4 regions of the Paenibacillus sp. YPG26 genome follow, and region 2 is predicted to be linked to each of the others. Evidence: predicted binding sites of a transcription regulator. Region 2 holds the regulator's gene; each other region holds the start of a gene.
What was found. The regulator Rex, encoded in region 2, represses fermentation and respiration genes when NADH is low (regulators of the CRP and FNR family bind a similar motif). The targets are predictions, from matches to a motif close to TTGTGAAATATTTCACAA.
Positions count from the first base shown of each region.

Region 1: a site for Rex is predicted at 5,258-5,275, ahead of LDO05_RS16920 (TorD/DmsD family molecular chaperone). Genes of this name have one in related genera too.
Region 3: a site for Rex is predicted at 3,617-3,634, ahead of LDO05_RS10165 (DUF2249 domain-containing protein). Genes of this name have one in related genera too.
Region 4: a site for Rex is predicted at 3,243-3,260, ahead of LDO05_RS01130 (DUF1858 domain-containing protein). Genes of this name have one in related genera too.

Region 1 covers NZ_CP084530.1:3,569,463-3,577,715, forward strand. Annotated here, with positions in the region: gene LDO05_RS16910 (TetR/AcrR family transcriptional regulator) at 4-930, shown strand; gene LDO05_RS16915 (efflux RND transporter permease subunit) at 965-4,231, shown strand; gene LDO05_RS16920 (TorD/DmsD family molecular chaperone) at 4,467-5,156, opposite strand; gene moaA (GTP 3',8-cyclase MoaA) at 5,512-6,519, shown strand; gene mobA (molybdenum cofactor guanylyltransferase) at 6,851-7,504, opposite strand; gene LDO05_RS16935 (MFS transporter) at 7,669-8,253, shown strand, end outside.
Region 2 covers NZ_CP084530.1:1,826,282-1,834,534, forward strand. Annotated here, with positions in the region: gene LDO05_RS08620 (tetratricopeptide repeat protein) at 55-687, shown strand; gene dinG (ATP-dependent DNA helicase DinG) at 866-3,718, shown strand; gene LDO05_RS08630 (redox-sensing transcriptional repressor Rex) at 3,752-4,402, shown strand; gene LDO05_RS08635 (amidohydrolase) at 4,392-5,690, shown strand; gene LDO05_RS08640 (cell wall elongation regulator TseB-like domain-containing protein) at 5,724-6,221, shown strand; gene LDO05_RS08645 (hypothetical protein) at 6,516-7,049, shown strand; gene LDO05_RS08650 (AAA family ATPase) at 7,042-8,253, shown strand, end outside.
Region 3 covers NZ_CP084530.1:2,158,205-2,166,457, forward strand. Annotated here, with positions in the region: gene melA (alpha-glucosidase/alpha-galactosidase) at 1-398, opposite strand, end outside; gene LDO05_RS10150 (AraC family transcriptional regulator) at 541-1,431, opposite strand; gene LDO05_RS10155 (group I truncated hemoglobin) at 1,623-1,979, opposite strand; gene hemG (protoporphyrinogen oxidase) at 2,106-3,560, opposite strand; gene LDO05_RS10165 (DUF2249 domain-containing protein) at 3,721-3,954, shown strand; gene LDO05_RS10170 (multicopper oxidase domain-containing protein) at 4,090-5,022, shown strand; gene LDO05_RS10175 (TIGR04053 family radical SAM/SPASM domain-containing protein) at 5,289-6,470, opposite strand; gene LDO05_RS10180 (formate/nitrite transporter family protein) at 6,703-7,527, opposite strand; gene nirD (nitrite reductase small subunit NirD) at 7,550-7,888, opposite strand; gene nirB (nitrite reductase large subunit NirB) at 7,920-8,253, opposite strand, start outside.
Region 4 covers NZ_CP084530.1:212,116-220,368, forward strand. Annotated here, with positions in the region: gene LDO05_RS01115 (ABC transporter ATP-binding protein) at 1-894, opposite strand, end outside; gene LDO05_RS01120 (HAMP domain-containing sensor histidine kinase) at 1,026-2,414, opposite strand; gene LDO05_RS01125 (response regulator transcription factor) at 2,411-3,085, opposite strand; gene LDO05_RS01130 (DUF1858 domain-containing protein) at 3,370-3,600, shown strand; gene LDO05_RS01135 (DUF438 domain-containing protein) at 3,708-4,964, shown strand; gene LDO05_RS01140 (ROK family glucokinase) at 5,210-6,157, shown strand; gene rapZ (RNase adapter RapZ) at 6,420-7,313, shown strand; gene LDO05_RS01150 (gluconeogenesis factor YvcK family protein) at 7,374-8,253, shown strand, end outside.

The sequences.
Region 1 (8,253 bases), 1.7 Mb from region 2:
CTGTTGTCTGAGAAGTCCACAGATAAAAGAAAGCATATCATCCGAACAGCCATGGAACTGTTCTCGGCCAAGGGGCCATCGGCGACCTCCATGCAGGAAATCGCCGAGCACTGCGGGATGTCCAAGGGAAGCCTGTACCTGCACTTTAAATCCAAGGTGGAGCTGGAGACCAGCATTTACAACCACTGTTATCAAATGCTGCAGGAGCACTTGATTGAAGCCGATCAATTGCCGGGGCTGTCCCCGAAGGAAATTCTGCAAAAGCAGATCGAGGTTCTGCTTAGTCTGGTTCTGGAGCTGCGGGAATTTCTGCTGATGCAGCTTAGGGACTGGGTAACTAACGGCAAGAAGAGCATGGAGCCCCAGTGTGTCAAGGATAACAATCTGATGCTGCTGAGCTGGGCACAGACGCGGCTCGTGCGGGCCTATGGCCCTGAGATCGCCCCTTATGCTGCGGATCTTACTTTGTTCCTGCACGGCTCGTTCGGTTCCTATATACGTCTGCTGTTTGATTCAAGGATCAACATTAGCATTCAGATGATGTCGGAGCACCTGATGTTCGCGCTGGATCAGTTAAGCGACGGATTCCTGCATAAGCGTCCGCTGCCTCTATTCTCGGCGGAGATCCTGGAACAATGGGCCAATGAAGGGCTTGAGGGCCTGGCTCCGAACAGACACCCGCTTCAGGTGATCAAATCCATGAAGATTAGAGCGAGGGATCTCAGCCTGCCTGCTGACCGGAAAGAAGAGGTTATGGACTCTCTGCAGATTCTCGAACAGGAGATTGTTGAGCTCCAGCCAAGGCGCGTCATCCTGCAGGGGATGCTCAGGAATCTGGAGAATATTCCCGAGCTTGATGAGGAGTTCAAGGAATTGGAAGCCGCCATGCTTCATACGAATTCAAGACCAAACCCTGTCACACAAGGGTGATTAGAGAGAAACGGAGAGGAGCAGTTGCTTACGTATGAAAGGAATTATTAATTTTTCACTGCGGAACAAATTCGCGATCTGGCTGCTTACAATCATCGTGGTTGCCGCTGGGCTGTATAGCGGTCTGACCATGAAGCAGGAGACCATCCCGAATATTAACGTACCCTATTTAAGCATCTCGGCAGTATATCCAGGTGCAGCACCCGAGAATGTGGTGGACGAGATTACCAAGCCTCTGGAACAGAGTCTGCGGAATGTCGATGGCATCAAGACCATCACCTCGACTTCGATGGAGAATGCTTCATCCATTATTCTTGAGTTCAACTATGGGGCGAATCTGGATAACGCTTCTGCTGCCGTACGGGAAGCTCTGAACAGCGCTACTCTACCAGACGGGGCTCAGAAGCCGCAGATTACGCGGTTCAGCCTGAACTCATTGCCCGTGATCTCACTCAGCATGAGTGCCAAGAACGGCAGCAATCTGGAGAACCTGACCCGGACGGCTGAGAGTGATGTGAAGCCTGCCCTGGAGAAGCTGGAAGGTGTCGCTTCCGTCCAGGTGGCCGGTCAGTATGTGAAGGAAGTTCAATTGAAGTTCAACCAGGAGAAGCTTAAGGAGCTCGGCCTGACTGAAGATACGGTAAAAGGGGTCGTTCAAGCCTCGGCCGTCCGTGTGCCGCTCGGCTTGTTCGAAATGGACAAATCGCAGAAGGCTGTCGTTGTTGATGGAGCCATCACAACGGTGGAGGACCTGAAGAATGTCACCATCCCTGTGACTCCTGGCAGCGGCGCGGCTGCTGGCGGAGCCGGAGCGCAAGGTGCAGCAGGCCAAGGTGCGGCCGCTGGCGGAGCTGGAGCACAAGGCGCAGCAGGCCAAAGCGCGGCCGCTGGCGGAGTTGGTGCGCAAGGCGCGGCAGGCCAAAGCGCGGCGGGCCAAGGTGCTGCTGCTGGCGGGGCCGGAGCACAAGCTGCAGCTGTGCCAGCGTCTATTCCTACGGTTAAGCTGACAGATGTGGCCGCAATCAATGTCGTGGGCAAGGCGGAGTCCATCTCCCGGACGAATGGCAAGGAATCCATCGGGATTCAGATTGTGAAGTCCAATGACGCCAATACCGTTGATGTGGTTAACAAAGTCAAGGACCGGGCAGAGTCCCTGAAGTCCGAATTCAAGGATCTTGAGATTACCACCCTGATGGATCAAGGTAAGCCGATTGAGGATTCCGTGAACACTATGCTTAGCAAAGCTGTATTCGGCGCCCTGTTCGCCGTGCTGATCATTCTGATCTTCCTGCGGAATATCCGCTCTACCATTATCTCGGTAATCTCGATTCCTCTCTCGCTGCTTATTGCCGTGTTGGCTCTGCGCCAGATGAATATTACGCTGAACATGATGACCCTGGGTGCAATGACTGTAGCTATCGGCCGGGTCGTCGATGACTCCATCGTTGTCATTGAGAATATCTACCGGCGCCTATCCCTAACCGGCGAGAAGCTTAAGGGCAGCGAACTCATCCGCGAGGCGACGCGCGAAATGTTCGTTCCGATCGCCTCATCTACAATCGTAACGATCGCGGTCTTCCTGCCGCTTGCCTTCGTTAGCGGCATGGTGGGCGAGCTGTTCACCCCATTCGCTCTCACCATGGTGTTCTCACTGCTTGCGTCCTTGCTGGTTGCCATCACTCTGGTACCCGCATTGGCCCATACCTTGTTCAGGAATGGTCTCAAGAAGACGCATGATCATGAGGAGAAGCCCGGTGCGATGGCCCGCGGCTACCAGAAGATTCTGAACTGGTCCCTGAACCATAAGCTGATCACCTTCGGATTCGCGGTTCTGCTGCTGATTGGCAGTCTGTTCCTGACCAAATTCATCGGCACCAGCTTCATGCCGGAGCAATCCGAGAAGTATGCTATGGTGACCTACTCGCCTGCACCAGGCGACACGCGTGAGGATGTCGAGCAGCGTGCGCTGACTGCCGAGAAGTTTATTTTGAAGCAGCCTGGTCTTGATAAAATGCAGTATTCCGTAGGGGGCTCCAATCCGCTCAGTCCCGGCCCTTCCAACTCCGCTTTGTTCTATGTGATCTATAAAGAGGACACGAAGAACTTTGAAGATGTGAAGAAGAAGTTAGTCGATGATCTGAAGGTTCAGGTGCCTGAGGGAACCTGGAAGGAGATGTCCGGCATGGGCGGAGGCATGGGCGGCAGCAAGCTTGCCGTTCAGGTCTTTGGCGATAATCTGAAGCAGATCCAGCCGGTATCCGATCAGATTCTGAAATGGGTGAATGAGGACAAGGCTCATTTTGACAAAGGCGATTCCAGCTTGTCCAAAGCTTATGACCAGTACACCCTGATCGCGGACCAGGAGAAGCTCAGCTCACTTGGACTTACAGCCGGACAACTGGCCATGAAGCTCAGTCCGCAGCGTGACCGTCCGGTGCTGACCGAGGTGCAGATCGATAACAAGGACTACAAGGTCTATATCGAAGCTGACAACAAGACCTACAAGAGCCTGGAAGACATCGAGAATGAGACACTCCTGTCTCCGCTTGGCAAGGAAGTAGCTATTAAGGATGTAGCCAAAGTAGACAAAGGCATCTCACCTAACTCCATCATGCGTATTGACGGCAAAATGGTTATTGAGGTTAGTGCCAATATCGTTTCTACAGATGTAAGCAGCGCTTCCAAAAGCCTGCAGGACAAAGTTAACGCCTATGACAAGCCGGATGGCGTCACAGTGGAATTCGGCGGAGTTACAGCACAGATTAACGATACCTTCACCCAGCTTGGCCTTGCCATGGCCGCCGCGGTTGCAATCGTATATTTCGTGCTTGTAGTTACGTTTGGGGGCGGGCTTGCGCCATTTGCCATCCTGTTCTCCCTGCCATTCATCGTTATTGGCGCACTGATCGCCCTGTTGATCGGCGGAGAAACTCTGAACGTATCGTCACTTATGGGTGCACTCATGCTGATCGGGATCGTGGTTACCAATGCCATCGTCCTGATCGACCGTGTAATTCATAAGGAACGCGAAGGCCTCTCTACCCGGGAAGCTATTCTGGAGGCCGGTGCAACCCGTCTTCGTCCGATTTTGATGACCGCTCTGGCCACAATCGGTGCGCTGCTGCCGCTTGTCATCGGTCTTGAGAACAGTGCTGGAATCATCTCGCGGGGGCTCGGAATTACCGTAATCGGCGGACTGATCAGTTCGACCCTGCTGACACTCGTGATTGTGCCGATTGTCTATGAGTTCCTGATGAAGCTGCGCCGAGGCGGAAGATCCAAGTCTACAGCTAAAGCTTGATTTGAATTAAGCACTCTGCATTCATAATCACAACAACCATATAATAAAGGGCCGCACCCTAAGTAGATAACTCTACAGGGGTGCGGCCCTTTGTCCTATCACCAACATCATTTCCTCTTGCCCGATCCGCCCACTCACACTAAGAGCGGGAGTAGGTCAAAACGGTAGGGTAGATCACGCAATAATCTGCACAGGTCAAATGGTCTTAGCTTGTGCCTATCAGCGTGTGTATGAATCAGTCTAGTGCAGCTCTCCATAAACGCAGCATGCTGAGATCCCGCGCCAGAAAGTCCGACAGCAGTACAGCCAGACCTTTGTATAACGGAGTCCTCGCCTCTCTCCGCAGGGCTTCAGCGAAGGCTGGTGCCCACTGCAGCAGGTGGGACTCCAGGAACCACATCTGCATGTCGGCAAGCTCCGTGCATTTGTTCCTGACACAGCCTGCCACAAGCATCCGGTCTGCAAGCACGGACATGAACTCCAGTTCAATCGCGATATGATCATCCCGTTCATTATGCAGCTTGTTGAACACAACTCCGCACTCACAATAGACTTCCCCGAGCCCCGAGATGTTCCTCAAGGCCTCGGAACCTTCCCGTCTAGCCCGGAATACCCCTTCTGTCAGAGGCAGTACAGCCTGACTCCCCGCGAACAGCCTCATATATTCATCAGCTTCTTCATAACATACCTGCCGAAGCCGGCTTTCATTTATACTATCCAAGTATCCCTTCAGTAAGCGGGCACCCTCACCCGATATCACCGGACCTTTAAGCTTGCCTTCGCGGCGGTACTGTGCAATTAAGGAGAGACGAGGCTCACGGCGCAGAAAATCAACCAGCAGCTGGTATACCCAGCCTCTGCGTTCCAGCCACAGCATTTGTTCTTCGCTTGCAGTAACTCTATCCGGCAATATAGTCGTTGTCATCCTAAGTCAGCTCCCTGGATTCACTTATATTAGAGATACCGCCTTCCTTACCTGATTGACGACGTCTCTTCTCTTATATTATAGCCAATACAGATCTTTCCAAGTGAACGATTTCACATTTAATATTGACATTAGCGTGAACGCGCTTTCATAATATTCTTCCAATCGACCATGTTCGCTCCCACAGCTCGAAGCCTCCTCTCCGTCACATCTCCCCTCTGATGTCACTTTCCAAGGTTCAATATTTTTTTTAAAAGATTGCCCAATCACTTGCTTCGCGATACCTCAAAATGAACTATAATAAGTATTATTAGTTCCTATTCCAAGCTTCATATCGCAGAAAGGGTGAATCTGGATGGAAATGCTGAATGACTCTTTCGGACGGATTCACGATTATCTCCGGATTTCAGTAACGGACCGCTGTAATTTGCGCTGTGTGTACTGCATGCCCGCCGAGGGGATGGTCTTCCAGCCTCACGACGAGATTATGTCCTATGAGGAGATCGCTGAAGTCGCCGCCGCCTTGGCTCCTATCGGGCTGCGCAAGATCCGTCTTACCGGGGGAGAACCGCTTGTCCGCAAAAATCTGGAGCAGCTTGTATCCATGCTGTCCAGCATAGAGGGAATTGAAGATATTTCGCTCACAACGAACGGCATTTTCCTTCCCAAGAAGGCAGCCCTCCTTAAGGAAGCAGGTCTGAACCGTATCAACATCAGCCTCGACTCACTTCACAAGGACAGGTATGCTCTGATTACCCGGGGAGGCGACGTCTCCAAAGTGCTCGAGGGGATTACAGCCGCGGAAGAAGCCGGACTTGAGCCTATCAAGCTGAATGTAGTGCTGATGAAGGGATACAATGATGATGAGATTCAAGACTTCATCGCCATGACTTTGGAACGTCCTATTCATGTGCGGTTTATAGAATATATGCCAATCGGCAGTGCTACCGATTCGTGGCGGGAGTCCTACCTGCCTCTGGAAGCTGTTATGGAGGCCTGCCGGGCGGCAGGCTGGGAGACGGAGGCTGCAGGCCAGCTGAAGGGCAATGGCCCTTCCCAGAACATGAGAGTCAAGAACGCCCAAGGCACGTTCGGCCTGATCCACCCGGTTAGCGATCACTTCTGTGATAATTGCAACCGGCTCCGGTTGACTGCAGACGGCCATATCAAATCCTGTCTGTACTGGTCTGAAGAATTCAATGTCCGGAAGGTTACGGGCAGGAATGACCCTGATGCAATCCGGTCCATGTTCATTAACTCCCTGGGGACGAAGCCGAAGAACCACGAGATGGCACTCGCTCTGGAAAAGAAAGATCAAAGCAACACCCCCACCTCACGCCGGATGTCCCAGATCGGCGGATAAGCAGGATCTGATGCCCTGATAGGCAGCAACGATTCCATAGACAACCGGACAAGCCACCCACGCTTCTTCATTGAGGCCGGGTGGCTTGTCTTTACAAATTAACCCGCCACCCATTTTACTTGCATATGCTCGTCCATGCATGTCTATGCCAGTACATGCCCATCTATGCTCGTCTATATCGTCATTCGCCTATGTCCATCCATACCCATGTTTGCCTCTTTATATCTTCGTCCGCCTATGTCCGACTATACCTATCTATCTGCGCTTGTCTGGATCATCCACTGTCTATGTCCATCCATACCCACCTATGCCTGTCTATGTCGTCGTCCGCCTATGTCCGCCTGATCTTGTACTCCTCATAGATCTCACAAGCCTTCTCATAATCCCCGGGCCGGTTCATATTGAAAGAGAGCATCTCCTCTGTTACTCCTGCTTCTCTGCACAGCTCCTGTGCAGGAATATAAGCAGCATGCAGGGTCTGAGTCCAGGGGATAAGACGCAGCTGCTCTTCTCTGAGAGCCGCATCAAGACTCGGCAGCACGGAGCGCCTGTACATCGCAAGCAGCGGCAGCACAGAGCCCTCGGCGGTAAGCGGAATCACTGCTTCGATGAGTTCCCTCGTGCCCATTTGGTGTTCCTTTGCGCTAAGAGCCTCAGCCTCTGATATAAGCCGCTGTAAGACGGCTGTGTTCACAAAGGGCATGTCGCAGGCTGTAATAAGGTTCCATGAGCTTGTGGATGCGGACAGCCCGGCATGGATTCCCGCAAGCGGCCCAGCTTGTCTGTAGATGTCAGGTATAATTTCCGCACCCAAATGCAGATAGGGAGATTCTTCGTTCGATACAACAAGCACCCTTTTGGTAATATCCGCCAATTGCCGAACCAGGTTCTCTATCACCGGGAGCTCTCCTACAGGGAGCAGTGCCTTGTTCCTCCCCATACGGCTTGACCTCCCTCCCGCAATCACTATAGCTGTAATATCCATGAATTAAGCGCTCCCCTCTGTGCCATAATTAAGAAAATCCTATAAAACATGGTTTGTATCCCTTTCCATCACATGATACATTGATCTTATCCGGTTTTATTTACTTAGCGACCATTGTCTTCTTCACCCGAGTTCAGGCCGTTATTCATACAGGCCAGAAAGGAATGGCGCGTTTGCGACATCAATACGCTTCACTAAGAACACAGTCACTGCTTCCTCTTAAGTTTCTTAACTTTCTCATCTATGGGGCCATGGTTATTTTTGCGGCCTTTTTCCAATTATATTTGCAGGAAGCCGGCATGAACAAGCTGGAGATCGGTCTGCTTCTATCCATGGGACCTATCGTCTCGCTTGCTGCCAATCCATTCTGGAAATACTGCAATGATCGTCAGCAGAATACGAAATATGTACTTCTTCTGATGATGTCCGGGCTCCTGCTTGTCGGCTATCTTATATTTCTGGTAGATACCTACCGTATGCTCTATTGGACCATGATATTATTCTACTTCCTGCAGACACCATTGCTTGCTCAGAGCAACACGATGACCCTGTGTTATGCCGAGAATTCCGGACGAAGATTCGAATCCTTCCGCATGTGGGGTTCACTCGGCTGGGCATGTGTCGCGGTAGCTGCCGGAGCAGCTATGGACGCATCCGGTGCGTACGGCATGTACCTGCTGTTCATGCTGGTCCTGTTTCTTGCGATCAGCTCCGCCCTGGTGCTTAGGCCGCTTCGCCGTGCCCCGGAT
Region 2 (8,253 bases):
AAAATGAACATAGGGCCGCAGCTTGCTTTCATTTTCGTTTAGGGTGGGATGCAGATGATGTTTCAGCATGTATTTGCGGAAATGAATGACATGTTGGAGGAAATCGCCGAGATGTACCCAGTTGCAAAAGGTAACCAAAAGCAGGAGCTTAGCAAAAAGTGGCAGATGCTCAAAACGATGAGCGATGGCATTATCGAAGAGTGGTTATCATTTGAGGAGAAAATGAGTGATGTGCGCAAAAGCTGGGGGTTCGCGGAATCCGCTGAGACTGTGGAGCTTCCTGAGATGAAGTCGGGATCCTTCATTAAGGGCCAGGGCTACTACAAGCTGATGATGTATTCCCATGCGGCCGAACAGTTCACGCGTACTACCGAGGAGTTTCAAGACAGTCTGCTGGCCCGGATTTACCTGGCCATGTCCTATCTGAATATGGATGATACCCGGGAGGCGGGACGTCATTTTCAGTGGGTGCTGCCACTGACCGACAATAAGCGGCTTAGATCCATCATTTATAACGCGCTGGGCTGTATTGAGGCGAAGATGAACCATATGGACAAGGCGCAGGAATATTTTACACTCGCACATCATATTGATCCTTCATTCACAGAGCCTTTGAATAATCTGGATGTGTGTCAGCAGAAAAGGGGATCGCTGCAGTTCGGAACTCAGCTTGCTTCCTTAATGTAGTGATCTTAATTGGATGAACGATGCGACCTGTACTGATGGGGGATTATTCGCATCGTTTTTTTTGTTTTTTTGCCGTTGAATAAAGGGTGCGAATATTTGTTTGCATGTCTTAATTTCCAAACCGAGTTTTTTTTGTTATGCTGTTAGAGAGACTGGAATGAAAGGTAATGAGTATATAATGAAATATGCCGTTCTCGATTTTGAAACGACAGGTAACCAGTCCTCTGATGAAATTATTCAAGTTGGGCTTGCTATTATAGATCACGATCGCACGATTAGTCAGGTATATTCTTCTTATGTGAAGCCAAGTGTGCCGATCCCGCCTTTTATCTCCGGGCTAACAGGGATAACCGATGAGGATGTCCATGGCGCACCCTTACTGGATGAGGTCATGATGGAAATGGTCCCTCTGCTGGACGATGTGGTCCTCGTTGGACATAATGTAGCATTTGACTTTAATTTCTTGCAGAGTGCTTTGGACAAGACGGGCTATTTGCCCTTTACCGGCAGAATTCTGGATACGATGGATTTCCTGAAAGTGATGTTTCCTTCGCTTACCTCGTATCAGCTTGGCTTTGTGTCGGGTGAATTCGGAATAACTCATGAGAGACCGCATCAAGCGGATTCCGATGCTTTGGCAACCGCACTTATATTTATTAAATGTCTGGAAGAAATTGATGAGCTTCCTCTGCTTGCTTTGCAGCGGCTGTCTGACCTGTTCTCAGGCGAGGACAGTGATCTGGGATGGTTCTATGATGCTGCACTGCAGGACAGAGAACGGGAGACGGATCCTTCAACCGATGGCTATACGTACTATCGTCAATTCGCGCTTCGTACTGAAGATTGGATCGATATCAAGCCTCCGCGGAGTGATGATTTCGATAATCCTCTTGAGGATAAGTCTTTCGAACAGTTCATGGATGAGGTTCGTGCCAATTTGAAGGGCAAACTTCCCGGTTACGAGGAGCGGGAAGCTCAGAATATTATGCTTGGAGACGTCATGCAGGCCTTTGATGAGGAGAAGCACCTCCTGGTTGAAGCGGGCACCGGCACAGGGAAGTCACTCGGTTACCTGCTGCCTGCAATTTATCACAGCGTTAAGTCTGAAGAGAAGGTTATGGTAAGTACACATACTATTAACCTGCAAGAGCAGCTTCGCGAGAGGGATATTCCTCTGCTCACGGACGTGGTTCCTTTTCCATTTCGGGCAGCCATCTTCAAAGGACGGGGGCATTATTTGTGTCTGCGCAAATTTGAACATAAAATAAACAAGAGAGACTTCGCGACACCCAAGGAAGAGGTAATGATAGCCGCTCAGATGATCGTATGGCTGACCCAGACCGAGACGGGCGATGATGAAGAACTGAACCAGGGTAACCGGGGGGCTGATTTCTGGGAGACGGTTGCCAGCGAATCGGATTCATGCCTCGGCCGCTCATGCCCGTGGTTCCGCAAGTGCTTCTACCATAAAGCCAAACATGAGGCAGGTGTGGCTGATGTGGTAATCACGAATCACTCCAAGCTGTTCACAGATGTGAAAGCGGGGCATCAGCTGCTTCCAAGTTATGAACGTCTTGTAATTGATGAGGCGCACCATCTGGAAGAAGTAGCAGGCAAGCATTTAGGTATGAATATGAAGTACTTCACCGTCGTGCATACCTTGACCCGCCTCTACAAGGACAGCCGAACCGGGCAGCTCCCTAACCTGCGGGCCCAGCTTCAGACCAGTGGGTCTGAGAAAGCAAGTGAGTGGGTAAGCGTGATTGATAATCTGTACCCGGAGATTCTTGAGATCAAGGAGAGCTGGGATCGTCTCAGCGATCAATTGTTCGGACTTATGCCTGAGCGAAGCGATGCGGCTCCGGGAGATCCGGGACAGTTCGTGCTTCGTCTGCTTCCGCACAAGAAGCCTAAGAATTGGGATGCGCTTAGTGAAATCGAGAATCAGATCTATATGACCATGGGCACGGTAATCCGCAAGGGTGAACGTATGGTGAATGAGCTGAAGGATGATGACGACAACTACAGCTCCGAGAGCCTGGTGACGGATATCAGTGGACTTTTCAAGGATTTGGGAGCAGAGAGGGACAGTATTCGTTCATTTATGAAGCTTGACAATGAGGAGACCGTCTACTGGCTTGAGGGTAACGGTCATTACCGAAGCCGGTCTCTGCAGATTTTTGCGGTGCCTGTAGAGGTAAGCGAACAGCTTAAAGCCCTGTTTTTTGACAAAAAGAAAAGTGTCATCATGACTTCTGCCACCTTATCCGTAGATAAGTCGTTCCAGTACATGATCGAACAGCTGGGTCTAACGGAAGCTTCCGAGCAGGATAAGCTGCTCACTTCACTGCTTCCTTCCCCGTTCAAGTACAGGGAACAGGCTCTGCTTGTCATCCCCCGGGATTTCCCGAGTGTGAAGGGCAGTGTCGGGGACGATCATTTTGTGAACACACTTGTGCAGTCTCTCGCAGACTCGGCGGTGGCTACGGAGGGTCGGATGCTCGTACTGTTCACGTCATACCGGATGCTGAGACAGGTGTATGATCCGCTGAAGGAGGTTCTGTCCGCTCAGGGGATCACTGTCATTGGACAAGGGGTGGACAGCGGGAACCGGACCAAGCTAACCCGGAGATTTCAGGGCCAGCAGGCCTCTGTCCTGCTCGGTACAAGCAGCTTCTGGGAAGGCGTGGATATACCCGGTGAGGCTCTAACGAGTCTGGCTATCGTGCGTCTGCCGTTCCAACCCCCGAACCATCCACTGGTGGAAGCCAAGAGCGAAAGGCTGCAGCAGCAGAAGAAGAATCCTTTTATGAAGCTGTCTGTACCGCAAGCAGTAATCCGCTTCAAGCAGGGTTTTGGACGGCTTGTGCGTTCCTCTCAGGACCGCGGTATCGTAATTGTATATGATACGCGAATTCTGGAGTCCTACTACGGAAAGTATTTCCTGTATTCTCTGCCAGGCCCGAAGATGGAGCATATGCCCACCAATCAGATGGTGCCCCGGATTTCGGAATGGCTTCAGCACCGGTAATGACCGGACTCAATTGCATTAGGGGGAAAAGAAATGAAGTCGGAGAAAATTTCAGATGCGGTGGTGCGCAGATTGCCCGTATATCTGCGCTTTCTGAATGAGCTGAGTCACCGGGAAGTCTCAACCGTCTCCTCACAGGAGCTTGGGCAGAAGCTGGATCTCAATCCGGCTCAAATCCGCAAGGATCTTGCTTACTTTGGTGATTTCGGACGAAAAGGTATTGGCTACGATGTCGCCTATCTAATAGAGAAGATACGCCAGATTCTCAATCTGGACCAGCAGATTAATGTGGCTCTGGTTGGAGCAGGGAACCTGGGTCAGGCTCTGTCCAACTACAATACTTATCTGAAGGATAACATGAAGATCGTGGCCGTGTTCGATGCTTCAGAGCAGAAAGTCGGCCAGAAAATAAATTCTCTAACTGTGCAGCCGATAGAAGATCTGGTTGCTACCGTGAAGAAGCTGGGGATCCGGATTGGAATCATCACGGTCCCTGACTTTGAGGCGCAGCGCGTTGCAGATCAGCTTATCGAAGCCGGTATTGAAGCAATTCTTAACTTTGCGCCTACAATTTTGAAGGTGCCTGCACAAGTGCGGCTGCACGCTGCTGATTTTACAACCGATCTGCTCAGTCTGGCCTATTATTTGGGAGATGGAAAGGAAGCACTGACAAATGAGTCGTAAATGGTTAATCGAGAATGGAAGCTTTGCTGTGTTGGAAGAGGGACGTTCTGTTGTTAAGGGATATATGTTAATTGAGGACGATCTGATTACATATGTGGGAGAGGCCCGCCCGGAGATTGAAGAAGGAACAGATACGTTCGATGGTAGAGGCTTGCTGTTCGCACCAGGACTGATCAATACACATGGTCATGCTGCGATGTCCCTGCTTCGTGGTTATGGAGATGATATGCTGCTTCAGGCGTGGCTGCAGGAGAAAATGTGGCCGATGGAAGCGAAGTTCACTTCCCGTGATGTATATTGGGGAACAGCCCTGTCTGTGGTCGAGATGCTTAAAGGAGGAACAACAACCTTCCTGGACATGTATGATCATATGGATCAAGTGGCGAAGGTAGCTGACGAATCGGGTATCCGTGCTGTGTTGATGCGCGGTGCCATCGGGCTGTGCCCAGAGGACGTACAGCAGCAGAAGCTTGAGGAAGCAATACGGTTCGCTAAGGACTGGCATGGCAAAGCGGATGGCCGGATTACGACCATGATGTCTCCGCATTCCCCATACACTTGTCCGCCTGCGTTCATTGAGAAGTTCGTACAAGCTGCACATGATCTGGATCTGCCGCTCCATACCCACATGTCCGAGACAGCTGCTGAAGTGCAGCAGAATATCGAAGAGTATGGTCTTCGTCCAACGATGCATTTGGAGAAGCTTGGTTTCTTCTCCCGGCCTTCGATCATTGCCCATGGTGTGCATCTAACTGATGAAGAAATCGGGATTCTTGCCAACCATAAAGTTGCAGTCTCGCACAATCCAGGCAGTAATCTGAAGCTTGCAAGCGGAGTTGCCCGTGTTGTTGATCTACAGAAGGCAGGCGTGGTCGTATCCCTTGGTACAGATGGGGCTGCCAGCAATAACAATCTGGATATGTTCGAAGAGATCAGGTTGGCAGCCTTGATCCATAAAGGTGTATCCGGTGATCCTACAGCTGTACCGGCAGAAGAAGCGCTTAAGATGGGAACGGTCTACGGGGCAGAGTCGGTATACCTTCCGAATACCGGAAGGCTGGCTGAAGGCATGAAAGCAGATTTCATTGCCTTGAACACAGACCAGGCTCATTTTATTCCGCATACGGATTTTATATCACATATTGTATACTCAGCGGGTCCTAAAGATGTAGAGCATGTCTGGGTGAACGGGAATCAGGTAGTCAAGCATGGCAGCTGTCTAACCATTGATGAAGAGCGGGTGCGCAGAGAAGCTCAGGCTTGTTTCGAAGGATTGCTCTCCCGCTAAGCGGAGCACTTCTGAGTGAAGGGGAGTGATCGCATGAAGAGAAAAACAAAACGGATCCTGATATCCGTATTTACTGTCTTGCTGATCCTGTTCGGTATTCAGCGCTACTATGTGTATACCATGGAAGATTACTGGAATGAGAAGGACGCGGCGGTGATTGTAGCCAAGCAGCAGGCTAATCTGGCTTCGTTCACGCATGCCAGTAAATCTGTATGGGATACGGTATGCTGGGTTATTGAAGGGAAAAATGCAGCAGGAGAAGATATTGTAGTCTGGGTCGTGGACGGCAAGGTTGACCATCAGGAGCTGGCCAAGAACGGGGTTAGCCTGGAACAGGTTAAGAGCAGCATCAAGTCCCAGATGCCGGATATCTCCATTGTTCGTCTTGTTCCGGGTATCTTTGACCAAGGGACTGGGAAGCAATACGTATATCAATTGTTCTATAAAGAAGGCGATCACTACAACTACAAATTCTATCGGTTCACAGATGGACAGGCATTGCCTAATACTTATACATTACCGAATCGATAGGCTTTATTGCAGGTGTGCCTAAGCAAAAAGACCTTCCTAATTAAATAGGAAGGTCTTTTTTGAATTGCGAACAATTCTTGAACTTTGAAAGAATATATCAATAATTTCAATTATTTTCTAAAATAAGCTTAGAAAAAAGTATATATTCTATGATATACTATTGCTTGTACAAATGAATATAAAAGGGTACACAAAAAAACGGAGAAATCCGTTAATTTTTTCGAAAGCTGCAATTCTTATGTATCTTATGTATTAATTTTATTAATGTATTGATTTTATTAAGGGGGATATCCATTGAAACTACGTCTTGTACCATTAATTACTAGCGCTGTTATCTCCGCTACCCTTCTTTTTGGTGGGTGGTTCGCCTATAGTCAGTTTGGGGTTGAGGCCCCGCTCAAGAAATTGGTTACCAATTATGAAGGTGTGAAGAATGCTCAATTTGATATTAACCAGAAACAGGTGGACTTGAAACTCGATTTGGAGCCAAAAACAGATTTAAGAGGTTTGGTTAAGCAGTTGACGGTGGATGGCAAGTCAATTATCGGCACTCGCAAGTTAAGATTAACCGTGGTGGATCACTCCAACAAAGTGCTTGATCAGTGGTGGTCAAGAGCGCTATTTCCGGTAGCGGAAGCTATGGACAACAAGAAATATACCGAGATTCCAGTTACGCTTGAAAAGCTCAAAGAAGGTACACCAGGACTATCAGTGAATACAGTAATGGATAATCAGAACATTTATGTATCTCTGTCTGACGGTAAAGCCAGCAAGTTCATAATACTTCCGCGTGTGCCGGGTGAGATGGGGGTATGGAATAATGTCTAAGTTCATGAAAGAAATCGTTGTCGGGGTTGTCACGGTGCTGCTTGTGTTCCTTGCATATATCGGAGTTAATATTATTCCGATCGTGATTGGATTAGCTATGGTCGGTGCTCTCTTTGCGGTGGTTCAAATGAAAGGCGGAATTACCGTAGGTGCTTCCCAGGACCGCAAGCGGAAGAAGGCGGGTCCCGCTAAGCTGACTTTTGAAGAAATTGGTGGACAGGATAATGCGAAGCAGGAGCTTCGTGAGGCCCTTGATTTCATGGTCAGACATGAAGAAATTCAGAAATTCGGGATTCGTCCGCTAAAAGGTATCCTGCTGACCGGTCCTCCGGGAACCGGTAAAACCTTGATGGCTAAGGCTGCGGCTCATTATACCAAGTCCGTATTTGTGGCAGCCTCAGGTTCTGAGTTCGTGGAAATGTATGTAGGCGTGGGTGCAGGACGCATTCGGGAATTGTTCAAGGAAGCCCGTACACGTGCCGCACAGGAGAAGAAAGAGAACGCAATTATTTTCATAGATGAGATTGATGTAATCGGGGGCAAACGTGAAGGCGGCCAGCAAAGGGAGTACGATCAGACCCTGAACCAGCTTCTTACGGAAATGGACGGTATTTATAACTCGGACGCCCCTCGCATTCTGGTCATTGCAGCAACGAACCGCAAAGAGATGCTGGACAGTGCGCTGCTGCGCCCAGGACGCTTTGACCGTCATATCCAGGTTGAATTGCCTGATAAGAAAGGGCGCAAGCACATTCTTGAGCTGCATGCCAAGAATAAGCCGCTGAATGCGGACGTTAGCCTTGATAGGCTTGCCGAGGAGACCTATGGCTTCTCAGGAGCCCAGTTGGAGAGTGTCATGAATGAAGGAGCCATCTATGCCATGAGGGAGAACCTTCAGATCATTGACCAGCGTCACTTGTCTATGGGTGTGGACAAGGTTATGCTCGGTGAGAAGACAGACAGGGAGTCAACGGAGGAAGAGAAGCGCAGAGTAGCTGTGCATGAACTCGGACATGCTGTGCTGGCTGAGATTGTGGCTCCAGGCAGTGTGAATCAGGTTGCTCTAAGTCCTCGTGGGCAGGCCTTGGGATATGTGCGTCATAATCCACAGCAGGAGCAGTATTTATATACCAAATCATATCTTGAAGGACAGATAATGGTCGCTCTTGCAGGAGCTGCTGCCGAGGAGATCTATTATGGGGGC
Region 3 (8,253 bases), 330 kb from region 2:
TCTTTGCAGATATTCATCATTTCTGCGATACCCCGCTGTCCATACATAATCCCGCCAGCACACAGCGTATCCCCTACACATTGGTCGATTCCATATTTCAGCGGAATATCCACATCCATCTGGAAGGCTTCAAGTCCCCCGATCCGCACAACGGTAAATATATACTTGGCATTCTTCAGGGCCTCCCGGCGGTTAAGCGATGCCTGAATCTGTATGTTAAGGCCATTCTCGTCGATATCCCTCTGACATAGTTCGGTAACCATATCCAGATTATGCTGATTGATATCGGTAAACGCCACTTCAATATCCTTAAACTCTGGGACTGACAGCAGATCCCGCAGCAGCCCTCTCGTGAATCCGATACTGCCCGCTCCAATAAAAGCAATCTTGAACGACATGATTTAGCCTCCCTTGTGACTCTTGAACAGTCTGGTGCATCCAAATGTTCAGGGCCTATCCTTATAAGTCGGATTGTATCAGCTTCACAAGAGAAAGCGTTATCAAAATCCTATCCGCATAGATCTTAAATGTTCAAAATCCTCACCTCGGGCTCCTGAATTCCTGCGGGGTCCGCCCTGTGATCTTCTTGAACAGCGTACTGAAATACTGGGAACTGTTAATCCCCACATAGTCTGGGATCTCTACTACCGGAATGTCCGTATGGGTAAGCAGCATCTGTGCTTTCTCTATCCGGTATGAAGTCAGAAACTCAGTAATCGTTCGGCCGGTACAAGCTTTGAAAATACGGTGTACATAACCAGGATGAAGGTTAACTGAACCGGCCATGTCCTTGACTTGGATATCCCGGTCATAATTCTGGTGAATGTACCGGATCAATGTACTCACATATTCATTGCTCTCATAAGCTTCATTGGCAGTGACCTCCACCGCAAGCGTGGCTATACGAATGATCAGCTGGGAGAGCAGCAGGCTTATCATCAGCTGATTATCCGATGTCTTGGCATCCATCTCATGGATTAGGTTCTTAAGCGTGGGATAGATATCCCCATTCTCTCTTAACAGGACATAGGGCACCTTTAGCGCCAGAAGCCGGGCAACAGCCTGGTTCCCTTCAGCCATTCCCTTCATGCTTGGAGCAGCCGAGTCCTCTTCAGCGAAATGAAATTCCACATTCAGCATTCTGCAAGGACTTCCCTTGTCCACATGCAGCTTGTGGGTGACGTCCGCGTCTATCAGGATAAAATCACCTTTCTTCATTCGGATAGACTGCGATTCTGTATCCACCCTGCACGTGCCGGAGATGACATACATCACCTCCACACGGTTATGTCTATGAAACTTCATCTCGAAACCATCCCATTGCTTATAATAATAAGCTGCAATCTGCGGAATATAAGCACCTTCCAGCAGCTTGGGCTCGTACAAGCTGTAAGTGCGTTTAAGAATATCCTCACCCCCGTTGGCAGCCATGCTAACCCTTGATATCGTATCGAACTAACCGCTCAAGTTCTATTATAATAGGTTGACAGTAGATTTTCGCAGCAAAAATCCCTCTACAACCTAACGACCAGACCTTCTGGGCAAAGGTCTCAACCAGCATCGTTACTCGTAAAGGGATATATAGTTACGGCGGCCTCCTTAGTCGCTTTTCTCTCTTAAGTCTATTTATATATAATATCTCCGCGAAGAGACTCTACCTTATCCAAGGCAGCGGCAATATCTTCTTCGCCTACCCCGAAATGAGCTAGCGCCTCACCCAGATGCTTGACAATGGCATTGAAATGCTCTGGCTGAAGATTCATCCCGGTGTGAACCTTAGCCATGGCTCCTCCTGTATACTGGTTGGGCCCGCCCAAGGCATAGCTAATAAATTTGGTCTGGTGGGCACGCTGTTTGGTCATATCCGTATTCTCGAAGAAATGATTCACTTCACTATCGGCCAACACCAGATCATAGAAATAATCCACAACTTTAGCTATTGTGCCTTCACCGCCTAATTTCTCGTATAAAGTGCTCATAAAGTCATCTCCTATTCGATTGATATGGTTAACTTACCCATCCACTGTAATATAATACATTACACAATCCGGCTACAAACAACTCTTTGTTAATCCTAACTGTCTCAAGGGAATATAGACATCCAGTTATTGGGCAAGGAGTCTGTCTGATAGAACCTTCGCGGCCTGCTCACCTTGAGAAATGCAATCGGGGATACCCACACCGTCGTATCCTGAACCGCATATTAGCACTCCAGGATAGCGCACAGACATCACTGTTCGCAGACTCGAAATTCTATCTTTATGGCCAACCCTGTACTGGGGCATGGATTCGGGCATATGGGATACCACGCACAGCTCGGGTTCTGCAGTAATTCCCATAATGTCAGTTAATTCTTCTCTTACCTTCCTTGTCAGCTCCAGGTCTCCCATATTCACATCTGCTTCGGCACCGGCCCGGCCTATATAGGCTCTAAGCAGGATCTTGTCCTCTGGTGCGGTATGCAGCCACTTGAAGGATGTCCAGGTGCACGCCGTCATCAGCCTGCCCTCCGATCTTGGGATCACGAATCCCGAGCCAGTGAGCTTGGTGCGAATCTCACTCGCCTTGTAGCCTAATGCGACATTGGCAACAGATACATAGGGCACAGAGCCGAAGGCTTCCGATTCTCCAAAGCCATCCAGCAGCTTGCCGCAGGCAAAAGCGGGAACCGCCAGGATGACGGCATCTACCGGATAACTTTCCCCCGTATCCAGCCTGATCTGATATAGATCACCCTCCCGGCGTATGGACTCAATCGCGCAGCCTTTCAATATAGCAGCCGAGGAAAGCTCGCTTTCCAGCTTCTCGATGAGCGTCGACAGACCCTTCTTAAAAGTGAGGAACATACTCCGCTTGGCAATTTCAGGCAGCTCCCTTGCTGGTTCTGGAGTTCCAGAGGATGCTGCTGAGGACGCTGCCGTTCTACCGGCCATCATTCCAAGAATCAGACTGCGATACCTGCTCTCAATCTCATGGAACTGGGGAAAGGTAGACTGCAGGCTCAGCATACTGGTATCTCCGGCATAAATACCTGCAAGCAGCGGTTCAACCAGACGTTCAAGTACCTCCTTGCCAATTCTCCGCTCAATGAAGTCGCCGAGGGCTTCATCCCCCTTCCCTCTCCTTCTTGGAAGAATCAGATCCATCGCCGCCCTTGCCTTCCCTTGAATTGAGATTAAGTCTGTTGTGATAAAAGGCCCTACTTTCGTCGGTATTCCGAGAGCCAGTCCGGCCGGCATCTGCCGCAGCTTCCCCCGGTGTAATATGTAATTCGTTCTCGCCGCCGGGTTCGTGCCTGTTAACTCGCTCTCCAGACCGAGAGACTGTGCCAGGCGCAAGGCAGCAGCCTTCCGTCCGATAAATGAATCAGGCCCTCTCTCGATAATATAGCCATCTTGGCGTATTGTACGGATTTTGCCTCCTAATTCATTACTCTTCTCCATAATTGTGAGCTCAAGCGGTCTCCCTGCCTTCTCAAAATAAGTCTTCAAGTAATACGCGGCACTCAGTCCGCTGATTCCTCCACCAATGACAGCTATTCTTGGAACGTTATTACACATTTAGTATCCCCTGCCCCGCTTTTTTGTGTTAACGTACCATAACTAAAATTCAGCATTTGTGACAGTAATCACAAGGTCCTCAAGGCGATGGCCTATAATCTTAATAAGAGGACCCTCATTCGGTCCCAGCTATTCAACACATCCGAGGAGGAAGATACACATGAACGAATATACATCCACCGTGAACGCTACAGAATATCCCCCACAGCTTAAGCACAAGGTGATCTTTGAGACCTTTGATGAGCTGGAGCCAGAACAGGCCATGCTGCTCGTCAACGACCATGATCCCCTGCCCCTGTACTATCAATTCGCGGCAACCCGCGTGGATCAATTCAGCTGGGAGTACATTGAACAAGGTCCCGAATGGTTCCGTGTAAAAATAACCAAACAGTAAAGAGAACAATCGGGGATCCGGTGACTTCTGCTTCTGCCAATAGCAAGCAGCCTGCCAGCTGAATTCCCCGCTCTTCCCAAAAGGAGGCTGTTCGAGATCACAATAAAGATTAGGTCTGTACAAGCTGCCTTACTTATGCTTGTCATCCTGTTAATTATTGGAGGCTGCGATTGGAGCGTAGGTCAGCCAGCTGAATCCAGGCTGCCCTCTGGCAAGCCTGAAGTGCAGCGGCTGAATCAACCTCCGGTGCCGCCGGTAATCAGACGCAAGGGCAGAGAAGTATTTATTGAAATGACCGCCCAGATCACGCAGATTGAAATCTCCAAAGGTGTGCCTTATGAAGCCTGGACGTTCGGAGGCACCGTACCTGGACCCCTAATTCGGGTGAAAGAGGGGGATCAGCTTCATTTTACATTGAACAATATCGATCCCGAGACGCCTCATTCCATGGACTTTCATGCCGTGCATGCGGCTCCGAACCACAAATTCACCGATGTCATGCCAGGTGACAGGATGACCTTCAGCTATCCGGCGAATTCGCCGGGTGTGTTCATGTATCATTGCGGGACCAAGCCGGTACTTATGCATTTGGCCAATGGCATGTATGGCATGATTATTGTTGAACCGAAGGATGGATACCCTACCGATCAACAAGTAGACCGGGAATATATGATCGTGCAGAGCGAATGGTACAAAGAGAATGACTACCAGGATTTCTTGAACGGCAGGCCGCGCTATGTTGTCTTTAACGGGGACAACTTCACCCTGACCGATCACCCTCTGACAGCGAGGACGGGGGACCGGGTAAGGTTATATGTGCTCAACGCCGGCCCGAACGAAGTATCTTCCTTCCATGTGGTCGGAACGCTGATGGATACCGTCTATCTCGACGGCAACCCCCTTAATGTTCTGCACGGCATGCAGACCGTGCTGCTGCCAGCAAGCGGCGGCGCGGTGGTGGAATTTCAGCTGACTGAAGCCGGGGATTATACGATGCTCAGCCATCAGTTCAACCAGGCTTCTAAGGGAGCCGCGGGCCTAATTAGAGTTATCCCGGACGGCAAATAATCTTAGTGTCCCGCTCATAGATAAGAGACTGGCATTTATGTCAGTCTCTTCGTCTTCGTCGTTTAGTATCTTCGTCTCTTCATCTATTAGTCTCTTAGTCTCTTGCAATTTAATTGAACGTGTCTGAGATTTCGTCCTATAACCCTGACACCGCACCTGAGATCACTCTACTTCGCTAATACCTTAATTCTACTTCACTTACACCTTAACTCTACTAAACGAACACAGGTGGCTGTATAAAATTAACTGCCCATGCTAGTGGTCTGTTATCTTGTTAATCTCTTTGGGAGGGAACTAGGAATGTAGGAGCAATAAGGATCGCTCTCCAGATAATCGCCGGTCATCGCATACGCTCTCGCCCTAGATCCCCCGCAGAGCTCCTTGAACTCGCAGACACCGCACTTGCCCTTCAGAAGGCTCTTGTCACGGAGCTCTCTCATAACAACGGAGCTGCGATAGATCTCGCCAAGCGATCTCTCACGGACATTCCCGCATACAACGGGCAGGAACCCGCTGGGGTATACGTCGCCAATATGGCTGATGAACACAAATCCATCGCCGTCATTCACTCCTTTTGGTGCCCGGCCGAGTAGATCTTCACGCTTCATGACTTGACTTGGTGACGCAGTATTCAATCCTTCAGCAGTCTCAGTATTCTTCCTGCCTCTATTCCCAGCAGCCTCCGCTGTCCATGAGATTGGCTCTAGTCGCCGACGCTTCATTTCCTGCATATAGACCCGCCGGTAATGAGGCGCCTCCGTAGCCTTGATGCCATAAGGAACTCTGCCGGACAGCTCTGCCAGCCATTTCATGACCTCCTCATGCTGCTCGGCAGAAATAATATCCTTAACCATCCCCCGTCCGGTAGGCACTAAGAAGAATACACTCCATAGCACGGTGCCCATCTCGTGCACTTTCTGCGAGATCGCTTCAAGATCATGAAGATTATAATTTGAGACCGTTGTATTAATCTGAATCGGAAGCTCAAGCTCCTTCAGCCACTCAATCCCTTTCATGGTCTGATCAAATGAACCTTTGGTCCCCCGAAAGTAATCGTGAATCTCTGCGCAAGAACCATCAAGACTGAACGCCCATCTTGACAGTCCAGCCTCCTTGGCTTGCTCAATCGCCGGCTTGGTAACCCTTGGTGTAGCACTTGGTGTCATCGAGACTGACAAATGCTTCTCTCTAACGGCGTATTTAATAAGCTCGTAGAGGTCTCGCCGCATCAAGGGATCTCCCCCGGTGAACACGAACAAGGGATTGTCGAGTTCTGCGATCTGATCAATCAGTCTCTTCCCCTCTTCGAAGGTTAACTGCCGGGGGTCTGCCGTATACTGAGCCTCCGCCCTGCAGTGAAGACATTTAAGCGCGCATGCGCGAGTAACTTCCCATATAACAATGAACGGCGAGTCGGAGTAATCCCTCTCCTGCTTCATCATATTCATGCTGATTCCCCCAATCCAAATGTCTGTTATTCGAAACTAACACACACATGTGGGCAGCATTGTGACAGCTGTCACTTTTCATGAATAATAGGAACCAATATCTAGCCTGAATAGATCAATATCAGCCGGTGCGCGATGCCTATAAGCGTGCTAACAATAAGAAACCCCGCTTGGTTTGAAATGGGTTGGTACTCCCATTCTACAAGGCGGGGTTTCTGTCACTTGCTGTAATTCAGACTGTCTTGGAATTCTCATGCTTGACTGTCGCGGTTCCCGAGAGGCCATGTGTAATGAAAAGCAATATTCCTGTAAACAATACCCCACCTGCAAAGTTACCTAATAAAACCGGAATTTGATTCCACACCCACCAGTCACCCAGACTAACCTGCGCCCCGTACATAATCCCGGCAGGAATGACGAACATATTCACAACGGCATGTTCGAAGCCTTGGGCGAAGAAGATTAGAATCGGCAGCCACATAGCCAGGATCTTACCTGTTACCGAGCTTGAGGTGAAAGCCATGACTGCACCCAGTGTAACCATCCAGTTACAGAGTACCGCCTTCACAAATACGGCAATCATTCCATCACTGCCTAGTGCAGAATATCCATTTGTCTTGGTCTCTGCCAGCTTGATGATGTACTTGATTACTGGCTGGTCATGAATATGGCCAAAGTTCGTTACGGCCACATAATACAATGCCGCGTAGACGATGGAACCAACCAGATGCCCAACGATCACCCAGAAGAAATTCTCCAGCATACCTCCTATTGTTGCCCGTCTGGCTATTACTGCGAGTGGCGCAAGCGCAAAAGTACCTGTTACCAGCTCAAGTCCAAGCAGAATGATGATGACAAATCCTACCGGAAAGACCAAGGCTCCTATCAGTCCTAGTCCCGTCTGGGTCACTGCAGAGAAAGCAAGTGTAGTCGCGCAAGACAAGATAGCCCCAGCGAGAAATCCCCGAATAAGAAGATCCTTGACGGAAAGATTCGATTTGATGGTGCCAGCTTGAATCATCTGATTCAAGACTTCCTTCGGCTGTATATAACTCACAGTAACTCCCCCTCTTGATCCTCTAGGAGGCCCTTGTGGGCTCCATGGTCTCCACATGCAGAATGATATTGTCTGTGCTCTCTTCTACTTCCACATGGTAAGACTTGACACAGCCTTCGTCTGGAGCTTGAACCATCCCATCGTTCAAATTGATCTTCCAATCATGCAAAGGACAGTAGACATGATGATCACACACTAAGCCCTCAGACAGCTTCCCATTCTTGTGCGGGCATAAGTTCTCAATTGCGCGCAGTTCTCCGCCTGTCAATTTGAATATGGCAATCTCTGTGTCCAGGATCCGGACTACCCGCGCCCTCTTCTCCTCAATTTCGCTGGCTTGACCTATAACGTAACTCTTCATGTCGCATTTCCCCTTTGATATTGTTATTTGATTACATTCGTATGGGCTGAAGTGGTTCGTAGTTCTTGTTCAGGCGTTCCTGCTCAATGATTTCTGTCCAAGGGTCGGAAGTAAGTCCTGCACTAAATTCGTAGCGCTGCTGCAGAGCCCGGCGCTCTTCTTGGGAAGCCAGAGCTCTCTTGATGAACTCCAAACCAACACGTTCAATCCATTTGGATGTACGCTCATTGTAATTGGCATTCTCGCGGTACAACTGGAAGTACGCCAGTGTCCACTCGATAACTTCAGCTTCCGACTTCAGCTTGACCAGCAACTCAGCAGCCCGGACATCCGTCCCTCCGTTACCGCCAACATAGATCTCCCAA
Region 4 (8,253 bases), 1.6 Mb from region 2:
GATCACTTCCATGAAGATGTCCTCCAGGGACTTGTTCTTCTCCTCCACCCGGTAGATCAGGTGCCCGTTCTCTACAAGCCGCTTGACGAGTACAGCAACCTGGTTATCTTGAATTCCGTCAAAATAAAGCCGTCCATCCTGCACCGTCCCGGCAAGCCCATTGTCCTTGGCCAGCCAAAGCGCCGATTCCGGCTCGGACAGAGCGATGTTGATGCCACCTGCGGCCTTCTTCCTCAGATTGGCGATGGTGTCCTGGAACACCATCCGGCCTTCACGGATGATGCCAACCGTACCCGCCATTTGCTCGACTTCGCCAAGCAGATGGCTGGAGACGAGGACCGTGATGCCGTGCTCCTGGGGCATCCGCTTGATCAGCTCCCGGATCTCCTGGATACCGGACGGATCCAGTCCGTTTGTAGGCTCATCCAGAATGAGCAGCTCAGGTGAACCAAGCAGTGCGGAAGCAATGCCAAGACGCTGCTTCATGCCAAGGGAGTACCCTTTTACCGCGCGCTTCGCTTCCTTGGTCAGGGAGACGATTTCGAGAACCTCGTCAATCCGTGATTTAGGCACGTTCAGAATGCGGCGGATCGCCTCGAGATTCTCTATGGCGGTCAGATGACCGTAGTAGGATGGATACTCCACGAGAGATCCGACCCGGCGCAAAATATTGATTTTGTCCCGGTTAAGATCCTTCCCGAGAATCTCGACCGTTCCCTTCGTAGGGCGAATGAGCCCCAGCAGCATACGGATGGTTGTCGTCTTGCCGGCGCCATTGGGGCCAAGAAATCCGTAGATTTCGCCCTTTTTAATTTCAAGATTCAACCCGTCTACGGCGGCGCGTCCACGGTAGGTTTTTGTTAATCCACTAGTTTTGATCACATTATTATTCAATTTCTCTCACCTCGATAACCAGCATAGTCCCGCTAGTTTAAATGAGGGTCCCCACCAAGTTTAAAAATAGTTTAAAAAATAACAAAACCAGGACGTGCGTCTGCACATCCCGGTTCATAGGGTTCGATAGATTAGCGGCTTAAAGGTTGTATCCGCATTAGTGTCCCACTGCCGCTGCTCTCGATTTCCAGCCCCAAGGCCATCTCCTTAAGCAGCAGCTGGACAATGGACAGTCCAAGTCCGGCCCCTTTGCCGCCGCTGTCAGCCTGCATGCCGGGACCCCGGTCGGTGATAATCAGGGCCGGATGGCCGTGGTGCATCTCGGTATCCAGACCGATATAACCGCCTGACCCCGCATGGCGGACGATGTTCTGGAAGAGGTTATCGAGTACTCGCCGGAAGGCCTGTTCATCCACATTCCAGATCAGCGGGTCTCCCTCCAGGTTGATATCAGGAGCGAGCCCTTCCCTCTCCCACAAGGGGTACCAGGCCGCCGCGCTCTCCCGGACAATACGAAGCACATCCTGCGGCTTCCGGTGAATGGCATATTTGCCGCTGGTCAACAGATTATAAGAGAGCAGATGATCAATCAGGTGATCAAGGTCGCTCATCTTATCCTGCATTAAGGCAAGGGACTGCTTCCCCTGATCCGTAAGCTGTTCCTTCTTCAGCGAGTACAGATGGCTGCCTATAACGGTGAGAGGTGTCCTCAGATCATGGGACAGATTGCTGATCAGGCGCTTGCGCAGCTGCTCCTCCTCCTGCTCCCGCCTGCGGCTGTCGCCCAGCTGGTCGATCATGGCGTTGAACGACTGTTCAAGCAGCCCAATCTCGTCGGCCCGGCCGGTATGGATCTTCCTAGGAATGCCGTCTTCACCGGGAGCATGCATGGCCGATTCCAGTGTAAGCAGCCGTGTTCGGATTCTTCGGAAGAACAAGTACGAGATCCCGGCGAAAAAGCCGAATAGGAGCAGCAGCGTGATGGCGAATAAGCTTGGGTCGGAAGCAATACCGTTAAGTTCAAGGTAGCTTGGAGGTATTTCGATGGCCATGAACCCCTGCTGTCTGCTGGAATTCCCCCCGATAAAAGCGACAACGGCGAAATAATCCCTGTTCCCGGTGCTTGTCTTCATGTACTGAATGGTGTCTTCATTCGACCATTTGACCGGTCGTGACCCGGGAGGCAGCTGCAGCCGCGTCATCCCGCTATGATCTACCCAGAAGACGGAGGCGAAGGGATACTTCTGCTTGAACTGCTTCAGCTTCTGATCAATCTGATCAGGGGAGGCATCCGCAAGCTGCTCGGCCGCCGTATGCCAGTTGTCGGTCAGATATTCTCTTCGTACGAAATGCTTGTTCTCCACCGGATGCTTGTCGCTGACTACAGCACTCTTGATCAGCCACGACGCAACGAAGCTGAGTGGAATTACCACCGGTACGAACATAAGCGCCGCGAGTACGATTAATAAATACCGGGATAGCAGTGAACTTCGGAACTTAGGGAACCGCTGGAACTTCATGCCTTTACCCGGTACCCGATCCCGCGGATCGTCTCAAGGATTTGCGGCGCAGCAGGATCTAGCTCGATCTTCTCTCTTAAATAACGGATATGCACCATGAGTGTCTTGTCCCCGTCTAGATAGGGATCTCCCCATACCGCTTCATAGATTTGTTCCTTGGTCATCACCTGGCCCAGATGCCGGATGAGGTACATGAAGATCTGGAACTGCTTGCCGGTCAGGATAATCTCGCTGCCGGTCAGCTTGTTCTCCAGCCGGTTCTCCCGCTCGAATACCCGCAGATGTCCAATCTCCAAAGGCTGTCCACTCAGGGACCCGCTTCGGCGCACGAGCACTTCAATCCGCGCCGCGAGCTCATCCGGGTGGAACGGCTTCGTCAGATAGTCATCGGCGAACTGCAGCCCCTGCAGCTTGTCATCAATGGAGGAACGCGCCGAGAGCATCAGGATGGGCAGCTCCGGGTGGTTCCTCTTCAGACGCTGTCCAACGGTGAAGCCGTCAAGACCAGGCAGCATTACATCCAGAATAACCAGATGGCAGTCAGCTGCCGCTTCCACCGCGCCTTCGCCGCTCGTCAGCCATACCACCTCGTATCCCCTTTCCTGGAGGTCTTTGCAGACCCAGCTACCGATCTCCGTATCATCTTCGATATAAAGTATATGAATTGCCACGTTCCCTTTCCTTTCCGGCCGTGCCTTAATTTGAGTGCATTATACCATGAACTGCCAAACTGTAAGTAACTTAAGACGCAGAGAGGCCCAAATGCAGAGGAATCAGACGATCGCTTGCAAGGCATTCCGGCCGTGAGTGTGTCAATTTTCTCGACGCTTGTGACTTTAATCACAATAGGCTCCAACAGGGCGTGGTACTTTTAATTTGAGAAAAGTTCTCATTCCCGGAATGCCAGGAGACAGTGACGACTGCCTCGAGGCTTTCCCCTCATGGAGGTTATTCTATGAACAGCAAGTCCGTTAACTTTCAATCGACTTTATATGATCTGTGTACAGCAGATCCAGAGATTATAGACATTATGGTTGCTTTGGGCTTCGGGCAGATTGCCAAGCCCGGGATGCTGCAAAGTGCAGGAAGATTCATGACCATTCCCAAAGGGGCGGCGATGCGAAAGATTCCGCTTGAGGAGATCGTGCAGGCTTTCGAGGACAGAGGATACGAAGTTATAGCCTAGATAAATGAACTTAAAAAGATGGCATGAAAGGGAGGAGTTACGTCCGTCCCCATAATATGAACATTTTATTGAGGCTTAGATAGATATGAACGAGGAGGAGAATCATCATGAGCGAGCTTATTAACAATCGGGAGACACAAATTGCGGGCCAGTCCAAGCGTCAGGATATGCTCAAAGAGATTATCAAGGAGCTTCATCAGGGTAAAAGTGTGGATGAGGTCAAAGCCCGGTTCGAAGAGGCCGTAGGAGACGTAACTGTTGAGGAAATCTCCGCGATGGAGCATGCGTTAATGGAAGAGGAAGGTATCCCCGTCTCGGAAGTGCAGCGGTTATGCTCGGTGCATACGGCGATCTTCAAAGGCTCTATAGAAGAGATTCACCGTTCCTCAAAGCCGGAGGAGCAGCCGGGACATCCCGTGCACACCTTCAAGCTGGAGAACCGGGAGATTGAACGGCTGGTGAACTTCAAGCTTCAGCTGCATACGGACCGCTACCGCAAAGAAGCAGGCCCTGAAATTACACTCAAGCTGCTCGAAGACCTCAGCCTGCTGCTGGACCTCGATAAGCATTACAGCCGAAAGGAGAATCTGCTCTTCCCTTACCTGGAGAAATACGGGATCTTTGGGCCGACCAAAGTGATGTGGGGGGTAGATGACGGCATTCGCCTTATGATCAAAGAGACAAAGGCGATGCTTAGCGCGAATAGAGAGGAACCTGTAAATGTCCAGATTGTGGAGAGTCTGGAACGGATAATTACGGAAGTGAACGAGATGATCTTCAAGGAAGAGAACATTCTGCTTCCGATGGCGCTTGAGAAGCTGACCGAGGACGAATGGGTGAAGATCGCCCGCGAGAGCGATGAGATCGGCTTCTGCCTGACCGCTCCCGACCAGGAATGGAAGCCGGAGCGTGCCGCTGAGCCTGGTGAGGCCGTGGAGGAGGAAGCAGCTGGCACTCGGGACGGATTCGTCCGCTTTGAGACTGGCATTCTGTCTGTGGAACAGCTGGAGGCTGTAATGAATCACCTGCCGGTCGATCTTACCTTTATTGATGAGAACGATGTGGTTCGTTACTTCTCCCATGGCAAGGAGCGGATCTTCGCCCGGACCAAGGCCGTCATCGGCCGTACCGTCCAGAACTGCCACCCGCCGCAAAGCGTGCATGTGGTGAACGAGCTGCTGGCTGACTTCAAGGCCGGTCGCAAGGACGCGGAGGATTTCTGGATTCCGGTCAAAGACAAGTTTGTCTATATCCGCTATTTTGCGGTAAGAAGTGAGACCGGCCAGTATCTTGGCACCCTGGAGTTCACACAGAACATTGCACCGATTCGTGCGCTGGAAGGACAGAAACGGATTTTGTCATAACTTTGTTAGATATGCGGCTATATATTTGTGGACAGAACGCTCTGTGTACCCCTCTGGGGGAAGGAGCGTTTTTTGCATATCCTTTTCCAGATGAAAGGGGTTCCCTGCACAGCCATACGTTACCGTAAAAGCCTTGCTGACAAGGGGTTTGAGAAACTCTGCCTTCTCTTGACCGATAGGGAGGGTTCGCTTATAGTGGGTACGTAGGAGCAAACTATTTTATAGAGAAAAAGGTGGCTTGTAAAATGTCTGAACAAATCTACATTGGTGTCGATCTGGGCGGAACGGCAATTAAAGTCGGCATCTGTAACGAGGAAGGCCAGCTTCTTCATACGTATGAGGGACCGACAGAGGTGGAGAAGGGCGCGGATACCGTTGTCAACAATATTGAACGGTATGTACGTCTTATTGTCGAGCAATCTCCATACGAGTGGGATCAGCTGGTGGGTGTTGGCGCAGGGGTTGCCGGCTTTACGAATGTCCGTGACGGGATCATTATCTTGGCACCAAATTTAGGTTTGAAGGATGTTCATATCCGCAGCATTCTTGAGCAGCGGCTCGGCAAGCCAGTCCGTATAGATAACGATGCCAACGTGGCTGCGCTTGGGGAAGCCTGGGCGGGCGCTGGCAAAGGAGTAGGGAATTGTGTCTGCTACACGCTCGGTACGGGTGTTGGCGGAGGTATTATCATTAACGGATCTATATATCAAGGCTTCTCTGGCATGGCCGGTGAGCTGGGTCATATGGCCGTAGTTCCTGATCTGGAAGCGATTCAGTGCGGCTGCGGCAAGATCGGCTGCCTGGAGACGGTATCATCCGCTACCGGAGTCATTCGCATGGCGAAGGATGCTGTGGAGCGCGGGGATCGTACGACTCTATCCCAAGTAGAGAACATTATGGCCAAGGATGTGTTCGATGCAGCCAAGGACGGGGACGAGGCGGCAGTCCGCATCGTTAGCCGTGCAGCCTTTTACCTGGGCAAATCCATCGCTCAAGTGAGCGCGGTGCTTAATCCGCAGCGCTTCATTATTGGTGGCGGCGTGTCCAAGGCAGGCGATATTCTGTTCAACGAAGTCCGCAGCGTGTATGCCAAGTTAACACCAGAGCCTCTTCAAGAGGGCGTCGACATTGTCCCTGCAATTCTTGGCAATGATGCCGGAATGATCGGGGCGGCAGGCCTCTTCTTGCACTAAGTCGTTAAAGATTATTATAAAAGACGCAGTTAAAGAATTGACTTGAGGGTAAGGCGTAACGGAGGGGAAGCTTGGAACTGTAGGAGCGAAAGCGATCGCCTTTGTCTCCGGATTTCATCCGTCTTGCGGCATAAATCAAGAAATCTGGAGACAACAGCGGCCGAAAGTCCAAGCATTCTCCGTAGTTACGACTGTACACACAAAATGTGAACATTTTAAATGCGGCTTATATATAGAAAAGATTGTGAGGGAGGGAAATCAGATGACGAACAAGGAACAAACTTCGGTTGCGAACTTGATCATTATTACAGGCATGTCGGGTGCGGGGAAGTCGCTCGCTGTACGGAGCTTGGAGGACCTCGGTTTTTTCTGTGTAGATAACTTGCCCCCGGTGCTTATTCCCAAATTTGCCGAGCTGATTGAACAGTCTAACGGCAAGATTGCCAAGGTTGCGCTCGTCATTGACTTAAGGGGACGGGAGTTCTTCACGGCACTGTCGGAGTCTCTCAATTATATCAAAGATCATTTTACAATTAAGTGTGAGATCCTGTTCCTTGACGCCACCGATTCCGTACTGGTACAGCGTTACAAGGAAAGCCGCCGCAGGCATCCGCTGGCTCCGGAAGGGATGCCGCTAGATGGCATCAGATTGGAGCGCAAGATGCTGGAGGAGCTGAAGACCTCGGCTACTCAGGTGATAGATACCAGCAATATGAAGCCCGCCGTGCTGAAAGACAAGATTATATCCGGCTTCTCTCATCTGGAGAGCAGCAATTTATCTGTAAATATTACTTCGTTTGGATTTAAATACGGAATCCCGATCGATGCCGATTTGGTCTTCGATGTGCGTTTTCTCCCGAATCCGCATTATATTGAGCAGCTCCGTCCGAACACCGGACAGAACAGCGATGTATATGAGTATGTAATGAAATGGCCTGAGACCCAGTCCTTCCTGACCAAGCTGCTGGATATGCTTCATTTCCTGCTGCCGCAATATCATAAGGAAGGGAAGAGCCAGGTGATTATTGGTATCGGTTGTACCGGAGGCAAGCACCGCTCTGTTGCGATCGCTGAATATTTGGGCCGTATGCTCGGCACGAGCGAGACCGAGACGGTCCGCGTCAGCCACCGGGATTCCGATCGAGACCGGCATTAAGAGGTGAATGGAGAAGTGAAAGAGCGGTCTGCAAGTGAAAGAGTGCCGCGGATCGTGGTGATGGGCGGGGGAACCGGCCTGTCAGTCATGCTCCGCGGCCTGAAAGAGAAGCCTCTGGACATAACAGCAATTGTGACCGTGGCCGACGATGGGGGCAGCTCAGGCATCCTGAGAAGTGAGCTGCAGATGCCGCCGCCTGGTGACATCCGGAACGTGCTTACCGCGCTTGCCGATGTAGAGCCGCTGTTATACGATATGCTTAATTATCGTTTTACGACAGGGTCGGGACTAGCCGGACACAGCCTCGGGAATTTGATTCTAGCCGCAATGACCGATATATCAGGTGATTTCGTAACGGCCGTGCGTGAACTCAGCCGTGTATTTGCGGTTCGGGGACGGGTGCTGCCTGCGGCTCAGCACGCGGTTATTCTTCATGCTGAGATGGAGGATGGCAGTATTGTTACCGGTGAGTCGAAGATTCCTGAGGCCGGCGGCAAGATCAAGCGGATCTTTCTTGAGCCGGAGGAGGTGGAGCCGCTTCCTGAAGCGGTGGAAGCCATTCTTGAAGCTGATGCGATTCTAATCGGCCCCGGAAGCTTGTATACCAGCATTATTCCGAACCTGCTTGTGCCCAAGCTGGCCGAAGCTGTTCTGGCCAATAATGAGGCCATCAAGATCTTTGTCTGCAACGTGATGACCCAGCCCGGAGAGACGGACGGTTATGCCGTCAGCGACCACCTTGAGGCTGTATATGAGCATGTAGGGCATCACTTATTCGATTATGTCATTGTGAACGATGGCGAGATTCCTGAACAGGTACAGGACTTCTATGCCGAGAAAGGGTCCAAACCCGTTAAGGTCGACTGGGATGTCGTAACGGGCCGGGGCTACAAAATGATCGCGGACACCCTGGTGCTGTTCCGCAGATATTTGCGCCATG